DNA from 2 places in the Pseudarthrobacter quantipunctorum genome. Region 1 is predicted to be linked to the other one. Evidence: riboswitches for the same ligand, from Rfam matches in the RefSeq annotation. Region 1 holds a riboswitch; the other holds the start of a gene.
The links. A riboswitch is a leader RNA that binds a small molecule or an ion and turns the genes downstream of it on or off. The one in region 1 is predicted to bind cyclic di-AMP.
Positions count from the first base shown of each region.

Region 2: another riboswitch for cyclic di-AMP. It lies ahead of WHH00_RS08310 (LysM peptidoglycan-binding domain-containing protein); the one in region 1 lies ahead of WHH00_RS15360 (hypothetical protein).

Region 1 is NZ_CP148033.1:3,392,446-3,400,135, reverse strand. It holds gene WHH00_RS15390 (6-pyruvoyl trahydropterin synthase family protein) at 1-160, shown strand, start outside; gene WHH00_RS15385 (glycosyltransferase family 4 protein) at 165-1,244, shown strand; gene WHH00_RS15380 (nucleoside deaminase) at 1,278-1,784, opposite strand; gene WHH00_RS15375 (phosphatase PAP2 family protein) at 1,846-2,718, shown strand; gene upp (uracil phosphoribosyltransferase) at 2,731-3,366, shown strand; gene WHH00_RS15365 (glyoxalase superfamily protein) at 3,412-3,816, shown strand; gene WHH00_RS15360 (hypothetical protein) at 3,813-4,526, opposite strand; cyclic di-AMP (ydaO/yuaA leader) riboswitch at 4,532-4,693, opposite strand; gene WHH00_RS15355 (ATP-binding protein) at 4,790-6,319, opposite strand; gene WHH00_RS15350 (response regulator transcription factor) at 6,327-7,067, opposite strand.
Region 2 is NZ_CP148033.1:1,801,023-1,808,712, reverse strand. It holds gene WHH00_RS08340 (glucose 1-dehydrogenase) at 1-706, shown strand, start outside; gene WHH00_RS08335 (DUF1810 domain-containing protein) at 792-1,235, opposite strand; gene WHH00_RS08330 (DNA alkylation repair protein) at 1,219-1,788, opposite strand; gene WHH00_RS08325 (TraR/DksA C4-type zinc finger protein) at 1,785-2,144, opposite strand; gene WHH00_RS08320 (lytic transglycosylase domain-containing protein) at 2,164-3,519, opposite strand; gene WHH00_RS08315 (dienelactone hydrolase family protein) at 3,627-4,607, opposite strand; cyclic di-AMP (ydaO/yuaA leader) riboswitch at 4,882-5,083, shown strand; gene WHH00_RS08310 (LysM peptidoglycan-binding domain-containing protein) at 5,087-5,938, shown strand; gene WHH00_RS08305 (protein adenylyltransferase SelO) at 6,076-7,551, opposite strand; gene WHH00_RS08300 (APC family permease) at 7,548-7,690, opposite strand, start outside.

The sequences.
Region 1 (7,690 bases):
GCTCAGCACCACCGAGGCGCTTGCGGAATACATCGCGCAGTCCGTTGCCGAAAAGCTGAAGGATGATCCCGACGGCGGCCAGCTCACCGGAATCGACGTCACCCTGCGCGAAAACCCGGACGCCTGGGCCACGTACACGCTGGACCTCCCAGTCGCCTGATCCCATGGATCGCATCCGGTTGCTCGTTCCCGGCAACATCCACCATCATTCCGGTGGAAACATCTACAACGCACGGCTGGTGGAGGGGCTGAAAACGCTGGGAGCCGCCGTCGACGTGCTCCCCGTCGACGGCTCCTGGCCCTACGCCAGCGCCCACGCCCGACGCCGGTTGGGCAACCTCTTGGGGGCGTGGGAACAGGTGACTGAAGCGGAATCAGAAAACGCGGTAACCCTTGTGGACGGGCTCGTCGCCATGGGCGCACCGGATGAAATGGAATTCGCGGCCAAGGCCGGACGCAAGACATGGGTGTTGGTACATATGCCTGCCCCGGCACGTCTGGAGCTTGAAGCACGGTCCCTCCGGGCTGCAAGTGGCGTGGTGTGCACCAGCACCTGGGCCAGCAAAGTCCTGGAAGAACGTCACGGACTTCATGGGCTCGAGGTTGCCCTTCCCGGCACGGACCCGGCGCCGCTGGCCCACGGATCCACTCCGCCCCACTTGCTTACGGTGGCCGCGCTGCTGCCCAACAAGGACCAGTTGCTGACGGTGTCCGCCCTGGCGATGCTTCAGGACCTTGACTGGACCGCATCGCTTGTCGGATCAGACCAGGCAGACGGGGACTACGCGCAAAGAGTTAGAGCGGCAGTGAGCACGCACGGGCTGGACGGACGGATCCTTTTCACCGGGGAGCTGACTGGCGAGGCACTGGAGAACGAATGGCGTCGCGCGGACCTCAGCCTCCTGGTGTCCCGCGCCGAGGCTTTTGGCATGGTGGTTACCGAATCACTGGCGCACGGAATCCCGGTGGTGGTGCGCGGCGGGACAGGCGCCGTTGAGGCCTTGCGCCTGGGAACAGCGGGGAAGGACGACGACGGCGGCACGCTTCCGGGAGCGAAAGTTGCCTTTCCGTCGGATGATGATCCTGCGAACCCCGCCATGCTCGCCCAGACCCTGCGGCGCTGGCTGGAAGATGCCGGGACCAGGGATGACTGGCGGGCCCGGGCGCTGGATGCACGGAGCAGGCTGCCGGGCTGGGAGCAGCCAGCGGCCCGCGTGCTGGCCGTGATCAGGCAGGTTCACTGACAGCCCCAGGTTCGCAAACAGCCCGGGCGTGAGTCAGAGCCGCCAGCGGTGCCCGGCGAAGAACTCACGCAGCAGGGCGGCGCACTCGGCTTCGCGCACGCCCGGATACACCTCAACCCAGTGGTTCAGGCGCCTCTCACGGAGCACATCGAAAACCGACCCCGCAGCCCCTGCTTTCTCGTCCCAGGCACCAAAGACCACCCGGGGAATTCGTGCCAGGACAATCGCTCCAGCGCACATGGCGCAGGGCTCAAGGGTGACCACCAGCGTGCAGTCGGCGAGCCGCCAGCCGTCTCCGCTGCCGCCGTCGAGCATGGAAAGCTTTCGCAGGCGTTCCGCCGCCTCGCGGATGGCCACTACCTCGGCGTGGGCAGTGGGGTCCCCCAGCTCTTCTCGCTGGTTCCGCCCGGAACCCAGCACTGCGCCGTCGGGCCCAATGACCACCGCCCCGATGGGCACGTCCTCCGTGTCGAGGGCGCGATGGGCCTCGGCGAGGGCAAGGCCCATCCACGCGTGGTGTTTCTTATCTGCGGAGACCATGGCTCAATGATAGTTTCGAAGGATACCCAGAGCCCGTGACGCACATCCGCCGGGAGGCACAGTGAGCACAGTCCGAGACCGCGTGGACAAGTGGATCAAGCCGTACGCCGCCTTGTGGCTGACCATGATCATCGGCGGAACGCTGGTGATCGCCCTGGCCCTCCTGGGCGCCGAGGTCTACTCAGACGTCGTGGATGAGGAAGGCCTGGCAGGCCTTGATATTCCTGCACTGGAATACTCGCAGTCGTTGCGGAACCCGGAGGTGGACGCTTTCGCCACAGGTTTCACCAACGTGGGCGGCGGGATCGGCATGCCCATCCTGGCGAGCATCCTCACCGCCTGGCTGACCTTCCTGAACAGGACATGGCGGCCCATCGTCCTGGTGGGCGGAGCGGCCCTTGTTTCCACCTTGGCCACTACTTGGGGCAAGCGGCTGGTAGGCAGGACACGTCCGGACCACTCCGAAGCCGTCCCGCCGTTCGAGACGTCGCCGTCCTTCCCCAGCGGTCACACCCTGAATACCACTGTGGTGATAGGGGTCCTCATCTACCTAATGTGCCTGCAGTTCCAAGTACTGTGGGCCCGGATTGCAGCCATCACGGTGGGTACGCTCTTCATCGTCGCCATGGGGCTGAGCCGGGTTTTCCTGGGACACCACTGGATGACCGACGTAATGGCTGGCTGGTTCCTGGGGCTGGCGTGGGTGGGCATCGTGATCCTGGCCCACAGGCTGTTCCACCTGATGCGGCGGCGTGAGCACGCCGGCCCGGCGCCCACGTTCGAGCATCCCGTCCTGCGCGAGGACCACACCGGGGAAGCGGAACGTACAGCCCTGGAGGAGAACGGCGGCGTTGCCTCGCCAAGGGCCGGCGACGACGCTTCGCAGTCCGGCACGGGCGGCGGACGGCAGGGGAGTGGCCCGGCAGCCGGGTGATAGTTTTGACCCATGCGCACTCTCGTTGTGGACCACCCGCTGGTCGCCCATAAGCTCACCGTCCTGCGGGACAAGAACACTCCGTCCCCGGTCTTCCGGCAGCTGACGGAGGAACTGGTGACCCTCCTGGCCTACGAGGCCACGCGGGAAGTCCGCACCGAGCCCGTGACCATCGAAACCCCCGTCAGTACAACTGTGGGCACGGCGTTCACCAAGCCCACTCCGCTGGTGGTGCCCATCCTCCGTGCGGGCCTGGGAATGCTCGAGGGCATGACTAAACTGGTCCCCACGGCTGAAGTGGGCTTCCTGGGCATGGCCCGCGACGAGGAAACGCTGGACATCATTACCTACGCCGAGCGCCTTCCCGAGGATCTCACCGACCGGCAGATCTTCGTGCTGGATCCGATGCTTGCAACCGGCGGAACACTGCGCGAAGCCATCAAGTTCCTGTTCAAGCGCGGCGCTTCGGATGTCACGTGCATCTGCCTGCTCGCCGCGCCGGAGGGCCTGGCCAAGCTGGAGGAAGAACTTTCCGGCGCAAACGTCACCATCGTCCTGGCGTCCATCGACGAGAAGCTCAACGAGAAGTCCTACATTGTCCCGGGCCTGGGCGACGCAGGCGACCGCCTGTACGGCATCGCCGGCTAGGACTCAAGCCTTTCCCGATCCCCGCGCAAGGTTTAGCCTGTGCGCATGGACTGGAAACTGGAACTCGTTTTTGTCCCCGTGTCCGATGTAGACCGGGCCAAAGACTTCTACGTCGACAAGGTGGGCTTTAACGCCGATTTCGACGAGCGGCCCAGCAGCTCCATCAGGTTCGTTCAGCTGACGCCGCCGGGCTCAGCCTGCTCCATCTGCATCGGGGAAGGCCTCACGGATGCTCCCCCTGGCACCGGTTCGAACCTGCAGCTTGTGGTCTCTGACATCCAGGCTGCGCACCGGCAGCTCAAGGCCAACGGGGTGGACGTCAGTGACGTGGACGTGCAGGACTGGGGCCACTTTGTGTACTTCGCCGATCCTGACGGCAACCGCTGGGCGGTCCAGTACATCCCCGGCAGGGACGTACCGGACCGCCAGGGCGAAGCCGCTTCTGTTTAGTACCAGTTGTTGGCGTAGTGGAAGTTCAGTGCTCCACACGGGGACTGGTAGCGCTCCTGGATGTAGTTCAGGCCCCAGTTGATCTGCGTACGGTAATTGGTGAGGTAGTCGGCGCCGGCGCTGGCCATCTTCTCGGCCGGCAGGGACTGCACAATGCCGTAGGCGCCGCTGCTCGGGTTGGTGGCCGTGGTGGTCCAGTCTGATTCCTTGGTCCACAGGGTCTGCAGGCACTGCATCTGGTCAGGGGCCCAGCCGTAGGAGGCCAACTGGCCGGCAGCGTAGGCCTGGGCACCCGCGGGGTCGTTGACGGCGGCGACCGGTGCCGGCTCGGGAGCGGGGGCAGGTGCCGGCGCGGGTTCAGGCTCCGGGGCGGGTGCCGGTGCGGGCTCAGCGGCGGGAGCCGGGGCCGGCTCGGCCGCCTGCGGGACAACGTTGATGGGCTCTGCTGCAGGCGCCGGAGCAGGGTTTTCCTGGATTTCGCTCTTCTCGATGCTCAGCTTCGACTGGGCCTCAACGGCCTGCGTTTCTGTGGCTTGAACCTGCACTGCGGTGTCGGTGGCCTGGCCTGCTGCCCCAACGCCGACAAGGAGGGCGCAGGACGTTGCGAGGATGGCGGCGCGCTGGCCGAAGGAAGGAATTTTGCCTGGCGTGCGCGGTGCACGGGCGTCGTGGCCTGGTTTCGGGCGTGCTTTAGTAAGGAACTTAGACATGATGGATCGCCTCTCACACCTGCGGAGTTAGCTGTCGGGTTCGGATGAGGGCATCCGGCCACACGGAAAATCACGCAGTGGCTTAACCCCAAGGGCAATTGCGTGCCCGGGACTTCTGGGTCCCCCGCCTCTGCCTATGCTCAAGCGGAATCCGGGAAGCGGCAGAGCTTGGCGTCATCCGGATATGCGGCCCGAACGGGAACCGCACCCAATCGACGGTACAGGAGTTGAGGCCTTAAGTCACATTTTGGTAACAGGGATCACTACGACGGCGCGCCGCCTTGCGGCATCCGCTGCGGGAGGGGGAGTTGCAGGGCAAACTGGGTGCGGCCAGGCTGTGATGTCACCGTGACCTTGCCCCCATGGGCCTCGACAATGGATTCGACGATTGAGAGGCCCAGGCCGCTGGTTCCTTCAGCGGCAGGTGCGCCCGGTCCGCCGGCGGTGCCTGCCCGGGCCGCGTCTGCGCGGGCGAACCGCGCGAAAACCTGGTCCAGGAACTCGGGTGGAATGCCGCCGCCGTCGTCCGTTACCGTCACCACCGCGGCGCCCTCCGCCGTCTTCCCGACCCCGGTGACCACCGTGGTTCCCGGCGGTGTGTGCTTGCGGGCGTTGGACAGCAGGTTCATCAGCACCTGCCGCAGCTGGGACGGGTCGCCGTTCACCACGACTGGTTCGTCGGGAAGCTCCAGCCGCCAGGTATGGCCGGGCGCCATGACCTTTTCGTCGCTGACGCCTTCCACCACCAGCTGGTTCAGGTCCACCTCGCTGAGCTTCAAGGGCTGGCCCTCATCAAGGCGCGCCAGCAGCAGCAGGTCCTCCACCAGAGCGGTCATCCGCTGGGACTGGCTTTGAACCCTCGCCAGCGACTTCTCCCCGTCCGGAGTGAAGTTTTCCGTCATCCGCATCAGTTCGGTGTACCCGCGGATGGCGGTCAGCGGCGTGCGGAGCTCATGGGAAGCGTCGGCCACAAACTGCCGGACCTTGGTTTCACTCTTCTGCCGCGCCTGCAGCGCGTTGGCCACGTTGTCCAGCATGAGGTTCAGGGCATGGCCCACGCTTCCAACCTCCGTACCGGGATTGGAGTTCGACGGCGGCACGCGCACGGCAAGCGCCACCTCGCCGGCATCCAAGGGCAGCCTGGAGACGCGGGTGGCAACCTCGGAAAGCTGCTCGAGGGGTTTCATGGTGCGGCGGATCAGGACAGTTCCCACCAATCCGACAAGCAGCAGGCCGCCCAGGGAGACGAAGACGAAGGTCCACACCAGGGACGCCAGCGTACTATCCTTGGCGGCCAGGGGGAGTCCTGTTACCAGGACGTCACCAAAGCTGGTCTTGACGGCGAGCAGCCGGTAGTCGCCGTTGGAGAGTGCCCTGTTGACAGGTTGGGCGTCTGCGTCCAGAGCCAGCAGGACCTGTTTGTCGTCCGTGGACAGCTGGGAGCGCGTGGTGTTGGAGGTGAGGAATCCGCCGCCGCTGACCTGGCCGTTGAGGATGCGCGCGTTGAGGGTTCCAACGCTCTGGCCGCGGGCATCCAGGGGATCCCTGCCGTTGAAGCCGCCCGAGGGAGGGCGGCCAGGATTGTTGGAACGGTCTGCGGCCTGGCCCAGCTGTTCGTCCAGCTGCCGGGTGAGGAACGCGTCCATCGAGGCGTAACTCGCCACGCCCACAGCCCCGCAGATGGCAATCAACAGCGTCATGGCCAGGAGGATCAGTCGGGTCCGCAGGTGCCACGTGCCGGGCTTCAGCCAGCTCCGGGGCTGCGGTGCCGCCGTCAGGTGCCGGGACGCCATGGCGTTCCTACTCCGCCGGCTTGATGACGTACCCGGCGCCACGCACGGTATGGATCATGGGCGGGTGGACGGCATCCACCTTTTTGCGGAGGTAGGAGATGTAGAGCTCCACGATGTTGGCCTGGCCGCCGAAGTCGTAGTTCCAGACCCGGTCCAGGATCTGCGCTTTGCTGATGACGCGCTTGGGGTTTTCCATCAGGTATCGGAGCAGCTCGAACTGGGTTGCCGTCAACTGGAGCTCCTCGCCTGCACGGGTCACCTCACGGGTGTCCACGTTGAGGACCAGGTCTCCAACAACCAGCTCAGCGGTGTCCATGGCGGCCACACCGGACCGCTGGACCAGACGGTGCAGGCGGAGCAGGACCTCTTCCATGCTGAATGGCTTGGTGACGTAGTCGTCACCGCCGGCCGCGAGGCCAACGATCCTGTCCTGGACCGCATCCTTGGCGGTGAGGAACAGTGCGGGAACCTCAGGCGCAAAAGCGCGGATCCGGTTCAGGACCTCGACGCCGTCGAAACCGGGAATCATGACATCCAGGACCAGCACGTCGGGGCGGAAGTCCTTGGCCACTTTCACGGCTTCCGGACCGTCAGCGGCGATCGCCACGGACCAGCCCGCCATGCGTAGGCCCATGCTCATGAGCTCGGAAAGGCTGGGCTCGTCATCCACCACCAGAGCCCTGATGGGGGAGCCGTCCGGGTGGGTGAGCTGTGGGAGGTTGTTGGTCATGGAGTGCGAGGTGGCCATGGGACAACTCTCCGATCGTTGGCTAAAGCCCGGCTTTGGCGTTCCTGTGCGCAAGCTGTGAATCCCAGCCTAGCGAGCTGGGTCCGCGAAAAATGCCCACAACCTGTACCCCGTGTGCTGCGCGCAGCCCTTCCCAAGGGGTTGAAATCTCGGAGGGAACCGGATCCCCGAAGCCCAATTAAGCGCTGAGTCGGCAAATTTTTCTGTCCAAAAACAGGACCGGCTGGACACACTGCTGAGGTGAAGACCGAGATTCCACTATCGGGCACTCCAATGAACGAATCCACGGAAAAAGGAATATCTGCCGAATAATATTCCGCGGAGAGGCCCGAACCGGCCCATGAACAAGATAACAACCGTTATTTTTTACAGAGCCCAGAATTGTGATTTGGAGCACTTTGGCTAAATTCGTCTCATTATGCGGACGATCGCGTCCATTGTTACTTGCAAGTTGCCATTGTTACGCTGCACACTTCCAATGTGAACAAGAACTCAACAGCACCTGCAGCCGCAGAATATTGGCCCAGCACATCCGCTGCTGCCGACATGCGCTGTTGTCGAATGCACGCCTGACCTTCCCACCCTCCGAAGTTCTTAGGCATTCGCCCCCAGCCCAGCGTCGG
Region 2 (7,690 bases), 1.6 Mb from region 1:
CATCGGCGCGGCAACGGCCATTGCCTTCGCCCGGGAGGGGGCCGACGTCGTCCTGTCCTACCTTCCTGAAGAGGAGGAGGACGCCGCGCGCATTGCCGGCATTATCGAGGCCGCCGGGCGCAAGGCCGTCAAGGTCCCGGGCGACCTCAAGGACGCGTCCGTGTGCCGCGACGTAGTGGACACTGCCGTGGCGGTGCTGGGCAGCATCGACATCCTGGTCAACAACGCCGGGAAGCAGGTGGCCCAGGAGGACCTCGCCGACATCACCGATGAGCAGTTCGACCACACCCTGAAGACCAACGTGTACGCGATGTTCTGGCTGACCAAGGCTGCACTCCCCCACATGCCGGCCGGGTCCACCATCATTAACACCACGTCCATCCAGGCCTACAACCCGTCCCCGACGCTGGTGGATTACGCCACCACCAAGGCCAGCATCAACAACTTCACGAAGGGCCTGGCGCAGCAGCTTGCGCCTAAGGGCATCCGCGTCAATGCGGTGGCGCCGGGTCCCATCTGGACCCCGCTGCAGGTCAGCAGCGGCCAGCCGAAGGAGGAGCTGCCGGAGTTCGGGCAGTCGACGCCCCTGGGCCGGGCCGGCCAGCCGGCGGAGCTTGCCCCCGCGTACGTCTTCCTCGCCTCACCGGAATCCAGCTATGTTGTGGGCGAGACCCTGAACGTTAACGGCGGCAGCCCCACGCCGTAGCCCATGGCTCCAGAGAAAAGCGGCCGACGGCGGTGCCTCGCGCATGGTGCGCAAGGCACCGCCGTCGGCTGTTACGGTTCGGCCCCTATTTTTCGTCAGTCTCGGCCAGCAGGTCGTCGGTGGCGGCGTCGGGCTGGCCGTCGAAGAACTGGGCCAGGACGGTCTTGAACACCGTTTCCCCCGGGGCTGCCCGGAGGAACAGCGTCATGGAGGAGTGCAGCTTCCGGGCGTCGATGCTCCCGAAGATGTCCTCCGCAGGGGCGCCTGAGTGGTTGGTGACGGCAAGGGCGGACTCGAGCAGCCTTGGGCCCAGCACCGGGTGGTCCAGGTACTCCCGCGCTTCAGCGAGGGAGCTGATGGCGTACCGGCGGGACATCTCGCTGTGCCCCAGGCCTGCGATCTGGGGAAAGATGAACCACATCCAGTGGCCGGACTTCCTGCCCAGCTGCAGTTCTGACAGGGCCTGATCGTAAGCGCCGCCGCTCTCCTGCGCAGCAACGAACCGGTCGAGGTTATAGGGATCGCTCATGGGTGTCTCCTTGTGGTGGTGCTTCGGGGGCGGCTTGTTGGTGGATGTAGGCGGCGGCGGTGCGCAGCTGGCTGTCGGCGTCCGTCCGCCATCGGGCAAGGACAACATCTGCACGCTGCCGGTCCCGCCCGCCGAGCCGGGAAAGGAAAGGCGCCAGGACGTCGGCCAGCAGGGGTTCTGCCAGCTCGCGGGTCCCGGCAGACCGCAGGAACCCCTCAATGCGGGTCAGGTCCGAGTGGCGCAGGAGCGGCACCCTGGTTTGCAGCAGCACAATGGCGGCCAACCGGCGTTCAAAAACCGCTTTGGAACCTGGGCGGGGCTGGCCCCACAGGGCGGATGCCAGCTGCACAACGCCGTCGTGGTCGAGGTCCTTGTACTTCCGCAGGGCGTCGCGGACGGTTCCGCGGACAGCGCCCACCGACGAGCCGTAAGAGGAGAGCCGGCCGCCCAGCCTGCCCTCGACGTCGTCCGCCCGATGCCAGGCGCCCTCATTCTGCAGCGTACGGTCAATAAATTCTGCAGCAGCCATCACCGGGCCGGCGCCGCTGCTCACTGGTTGCGGCCTGCCGATGCGTGGCGGATGCAGAACGGGGTCCAGGGGCGTGCCTCCAGCCTGCCTTCGGCGATGGCTTCCCCGCAGACGGCGCAGGTCCCGTACGTGCCGGCGGCGATCCTGGCCAGGGCTGCGTCAACCTGGTCCAGCCCCGCACTGCTTTGCTTCAACAGGGCTGACGCCTGGGACAGCTCGAAGGCGATAGTGGAGCCCTCCGGGTCATGTTCGTCGTCCACGTTCGAATCCTGGCGCGCCGAGTTCGCGGCGGCGATGTCCGCGCGCAGCGCCGGAAGCAGGGCCACCTTCCGTTCCCGCTCCTCCTCGAGCATCATCCGGAAGCGTTCATAGTCGGGCATGGGAAAAGCCTACGCGGGGTCAGTACCAGTTCTTTGCCATGGAGTGGTTCCAGGCGGCGCAAGGCGAGCCGTAACGCTCCCGGATGTAGCCCAGTCCCCAGTCGATCTGTGTCCGGTAACTGGTCAGCCAGTCGGCGCCGGCACTTGAATACTTGCCCGGCGGGAGGGCCTGGGCGATTCCGTAGGCGCCGGAATAGGGGTTGGTGGCTGTGGTCAGCCAGTTCGATTCCTTGGTCCACAGCTGGGCGAGGCAAAGGAACTGGTCCTGGCCCCAGCCGTGCGCGCCCAGCCTGCCGGAGGCGTAGCTTTTGGCTCCTGCCGGGTCATTGACCGCGCCGCCGGGGAGGGAAGGCACGACGACGGGCGGCGGGTTGGGCGGGGCGGGCGGCGGGTTGGGCGGGGCGGGCGGCGGGACTGCAGGGGAAGGAAGTGCCGGGGCAGGGTTTGCCGGCGCAGGGTTTGCCGGAGCAGCGGCGGGACCAGCCGGGACGGGTGCAGGACCAGCAGGCGCGGGGCGGGCGGCGGGCAGCGCCGGCCTGGTGGCCGCGTCGGCCTGTCGGCGGGACTGTTCTTCGGAGGCGGCCCGTTTGGCCGCCTGGGATGCCTCGTAGGCGGCGCGCGCCGCCTCGCCTTGCCGGTATGCGTTCTCCACCTCCGCCGTCGTACCTTTGAGCGACGCCAACTGCGCTGTCAGCTGCGCGCTCCGCTCCTTTTCCTCCGCCGCCTTGCGGGCCAGGCCGTCCTGGGCGGAGCGGGCAGCTCCGAGCCTGGCTTCGGCTTCAAGGGCCAGCCGTCCGCGCTCATCCTTTGCGGCCTGTTCCTGGGCAGCCAGTGCAGCAGAAATTTCCCCTGCGGCCCGCGCCTTATGCACGAGCGCGGCGGTCTTGTCCCCCACGATCTGCACCACGTTGAGCCCGTGCACGGTGTTGGCCTGGACAGCGTCCAGGGCAACAAAGAACCCCATGTTCGTGCCGCCCGTCTTGTATGACTGGGCCGCCAGCGCACCAAGTTCCTTCCTGTACTGGACCAACTCCGAGTCAGCCTGTAGTGCCTGCTGTGCAAGGGCCTCCACCCTGGAAGCGGCGGCCTGCAATGCCGCGTCGGTGGCTGCATACTCCGCCGCCGCCTGCACCGCAGCGGAGCCGGCGGCCTCGGATTGCTCCTGGAGGCTGGAGAGCAGGCCATCAATCTTGGCGATTTCCGCGGCCTTTCCGGCCTCGCTGTCCTTCGCGTCCTGCACCTCCTCCCAGGACGGGTAATCCCCGGGACCGCTGTCCGCGGCGGCTGCCGGCACCAGCCACAGACTTCCTGCCAGGGCACACGAAAGAAGCGCCACGGGCAGCGGCGCCCTGGATTTGGTAACGAACCGGGACATAGTCCGGAAGCCTACCGCCTTGATCCGCAGGTTGAAGGCGGACGTTTCTACATCGTTATGGAGCGGAGGAAGTTCAGTTTCGCCGAACAGGGCCGGGACGCGGGTTTTTACAGGTGCTGGTCAAACCAGGCAAGGGTGTCGTTCCACGCGGCCGTGGCCTGGGCTTCGTTGTAGCGGTCGCCGGTGTCGTTGTGGAAGGCATGGTCCACGCCGGGGTAGACCGTGAGCTGGTGGACAACGCCGGAGGCTGCCAGCGCATCCTTGAGTGCAGGCATAGGGCCAGTGATGCGCTGGTCCAGTTCAGCGTAGACGCCGAAAACGGCTGCCTTGATGTCCGGCACTTTGGCCAGGTCCGGGGCGGGCCCGTAAAACGCCGCGGTGGCTTTCAGCCCGTCCAGTTCCGCTGCCGCCTGCCAGGTGATGCCGCCACCGAAGCAATAGCCGGTCATGGCGATGCGTCCGCCATCCACAAAGTCCTGGGCCTGGAGATACTCCAGGGCTGCTGCGAAGTCGGCCACGTGCCGCTGGGCGCCGGCCTGGGTGAGGGCACCGGGTACGGCGTCGCGGTCCATTCCGGCCGTCCCGCCTTCACGGCTGAGCAGGTCAAGCGCGAGGGCGGCGTACCCCTCCTTCGCGAAGCGGCGGGCCACGTCTTCGATGTGGGGCGTCAGTCCGCGGTTCTCGTGGCAGATCAGCACGGCAGGACTGCGACCGTCCCGCTCCGGCCTGGCCAGGTAGGCACTGACGGAGGCGCCGCCGGACGGAAACTGGACGGACGCCGTCGTCAATCCTGGCGCCCCCTCCGGAACGGAGAGCGGGCTCTTTGCCCCGGGGACCGCACCCGATCCCGCAGTCCCGAGGGTCCCGGCAGCGGACGTAGGGGACGGTTCCGGGGTGGGCATGGGATCGGTGCTCCGCGGCACCTCGCTGGGGGTACAGCCCACCAGCAGCATCGCCGCCGACGCTGCCGCCATGCTGCCGGTAATGAAGGCAACCCGCCGGGTAAAGGTGCGCTGGCTCAGCGCGCCGGACTTGTAATCGTCGAAGAATTCCTCAATCAGGTATCTCTCATACTTGCCAAGCTGCATCACAATGCCTCCTCGTGGGGTGCCGAACATACTCCTCCCCCGGGCACGTGAAGAACAAGGTCGCCGGGCGGGCTCGGTCCCACCTTAACGTCTTTGTGATAAATAACACGTCCCAAAAAATCGGCGCGCCTGCCCGTCCGGGCTGGACCGCCGTGGCACTGGGAAATCCAGTTGATTGCGTAATCGAGAGCCGCGCCTCGCATGTTATCTAAATGTGACAATGGGTGGTAAGTCGGGTTATGGTCTTCAGGTGTCCCTCCCAGACGGGACATTCCCCGTCAGAATGCCGAGCCCTGCCACTGACCCGGGAACCAACGCTTTCCAGCTGGCAGGGACGGGGGAACCAAGTTTCCGCGGCCTTTTGAAGGCCTTGGGGTTAAGTCGATAGCGCGTCCGTTCCATTCGGAGGTGTTGCCGGCCGGGTATCTCCAACCCGAACCCGACAGCTCACCCCGCAGGCATGGGAGAGGCGATCAACTGTGTCAAAAAATTCCATCACTGCCCGTCACCGTGCAACCCCGGCCCGCTCCATCGTGATCGAAGGACTGTCTGTTTCGGCCAAGTCCCTGGGCCGTCCGGCTCTCGCCGTGGCAGCAGCCTCCGGCATTGCCTTCGGCGTCGGCGCCCCGGCCCACGCCGGTGTGAACGGTCCGGACACCACCGAGACCGCTAGCGTCCAGGCTTACGCCGCCCCTGCTCCGGCAGCCGCAGCCCCCGCCGCAGCAGCCGGCACCACCCACACGGTTGTATCGGGCGACACCCTTGGTGCCATTGCGTCGCTCCACGGTGTCAGCCTGAATGACGTCCTGTCAGCCAACGGGCTCTCGGTTTCCACCATCATCTACCCGGGCGACCAGATCCAGATTCCTGCCGCCGGTTCCGCTCCGGCTGCGCCCTACGTTGCACCGGCCTACGTTGCACCTGCTGCAGCACCGGCACCGGTCCAGACCGCTGCTGTTACCACCCCGGCGAACACCGGCATGAACATGTCCTACGCGTCCGCACCGGTTGCAGCCACCGGCAGCGGCGCCGGAGCAGCCATCCTGGCCAACGCCTACGGCCAGGTGGGCCAGATCCAGGACTGCACCGCGATGGTGGAGAAGGCCCTGCGCACGGTCGGCAAGTCCGTCGGCGACCTTGCCCCCGGCCAGTTCTACCAGTACGGCACCACCGTGGGCACCCCCGCCCCCGGCGACCTGGTGATCACCGCCGGCCACGTTGGCGTTTACGCCGGCGACGGCCAGGTTGTCAGCGGCGGCGTGAACGGCAACCAGACCGCAGTTCACTCCATCAGCTGGCTCAGCGGCGCTTCCTTCGTCCGCGTGGCATAGTCACCACAGACACAGGCGCAGCCGGCCCGTAAGGGCCAGGCCACTCCAGGCAAGGGCGGCAGCCGGGTTCTCCCGGCTGCCGCCCTTGCCTTGTCTCCCCGGGACTTCCTCACGCACGGTTTCTCCCGGGCCCCGCCTCAGGTACCGCAGAACGTCCGGTAGGTGCCGAAGTCTTCCGGCGGACCTTCGGTATAGCGATCCAGCCCCTGGCGTTCCTCGAACGGGGACCTCACCACCTCCAGGAGGCGGCTGAAGGGGCCCATGTCCCCCTCCGTTGCTGCTGCCAGTGCTTCCTCCACCAGATGGTTCCGGGGAATGTACACCGGGTTGACGCTGTCCATCAGACCGGCGTCGGGCTTCAGGCGGGCCCAGCGCTCAGCCCAAGCATCAAACGCGGCGAGGTCCAGGACCATGCCGCGCGCCGGCCTGGTATTTCCCCTGGCTGCCTGGCCAAGGCTCCGGAAGAACTGTGTGTAATCGACAGGTCCGTCCTTCAGCAGGCCGATGACCCCGTCCACCAGTTCCGATGCCTCGTCGCCTTCTTCACTTCCGGCCGGGCCGGCGGCGATGCCCAGCTTTGCCTTCATGCCGTCGAACCAGGCGTCGCTGTACTGGCTGCGGAACTTCCCCAGCGCCTCCACTGCGGGCGCGACTGCCTGTTCCTGGTCCTCGTGGAAGAGCGGCAGCATCGCCTCCGCCAGCCGCGCCAGGTTCCACTCGGCCACCACCGGCTGGTTGGCGTAGGCGTAGCGCCCGCCGACGTCGATGGAGCTGTACACGGCACCGGGGTTGAAAGCATCCATGAAGGCGCAGGGCCCGTAGTCGATGGTTTCGCCCGAAATGGTCATGTTGTCCGTGTTCATGACGCCGTGCACGAACCCCACCAGCATCCACCGGGCCACCAGCCCGGCCTGGGCAGCCACCACCGAGGCGAACAGTTCCAGGTAGGGATTTTCAGCCTGCGCTGCGGCCGGGTAGTGCCTGCTGATGGCGTGGTCCGCGAGCCGGCGCAGGAGCTCCATGTTGTCCGTGGCTCGGGCATACTGGAAACTGCCCACCCGGAGGTGGCTGCTGGCCACCCGGGCGAGGACGGCGCCGGGCAGCATGGTGTCCCGCCGTACCGGGCGTCCTGTGGCCACAACGGCCAAAGCGCGTGTGGTGGGAATGTTCAAGGCATGCATTGCCTCGCTCACCAGGTATTCGCGAAGCATGGGGCCGACGACGGCGCGGCCGTCGCCTGCCCGGGCAAAAGGTGTGCGGCCGGAGCCTTTGAGGTGCACGTCCCGCAGGCGCCCGCCGCCGTCCGGCAGTTCGCCGAGCAGGAGTGCCCGGCCGTCGCCGAGCAGCGGCGAGTAACCGCCGAACTGGTGCCCGGCGTATGCCTGGGCCACGGGCGTGGCGCCGGCCGGGACATGGTTGCCCAGGAGGAGCCGCACGCCTTCGGTGGTCCGCAGGTATTCGGGAGCCAGCCCCAGCTCACCGGCCAGTACTTCGTTAAGGACCAGGAGCGAGGGTTCCGGCGCTTCCTCTGCCTGCCAGGGAACGGAGAGTTCCGGGAGGTCGCGGGCAAAAAGGCCTTCGAAGGTGACAGTTGATTCTGCTGCTGCAGTCATGAATCAACCCTATCGCCGTCGTTGGCGCGCCGGTTGATCAGCCAGGTGATAAGCCACAGGATGACTCCAATGGCCATCAGTCCGCCGGCAATCTGGTACTGGATGATGTTCCTGCCGACCCACGGGCCGGCCAGGAAGG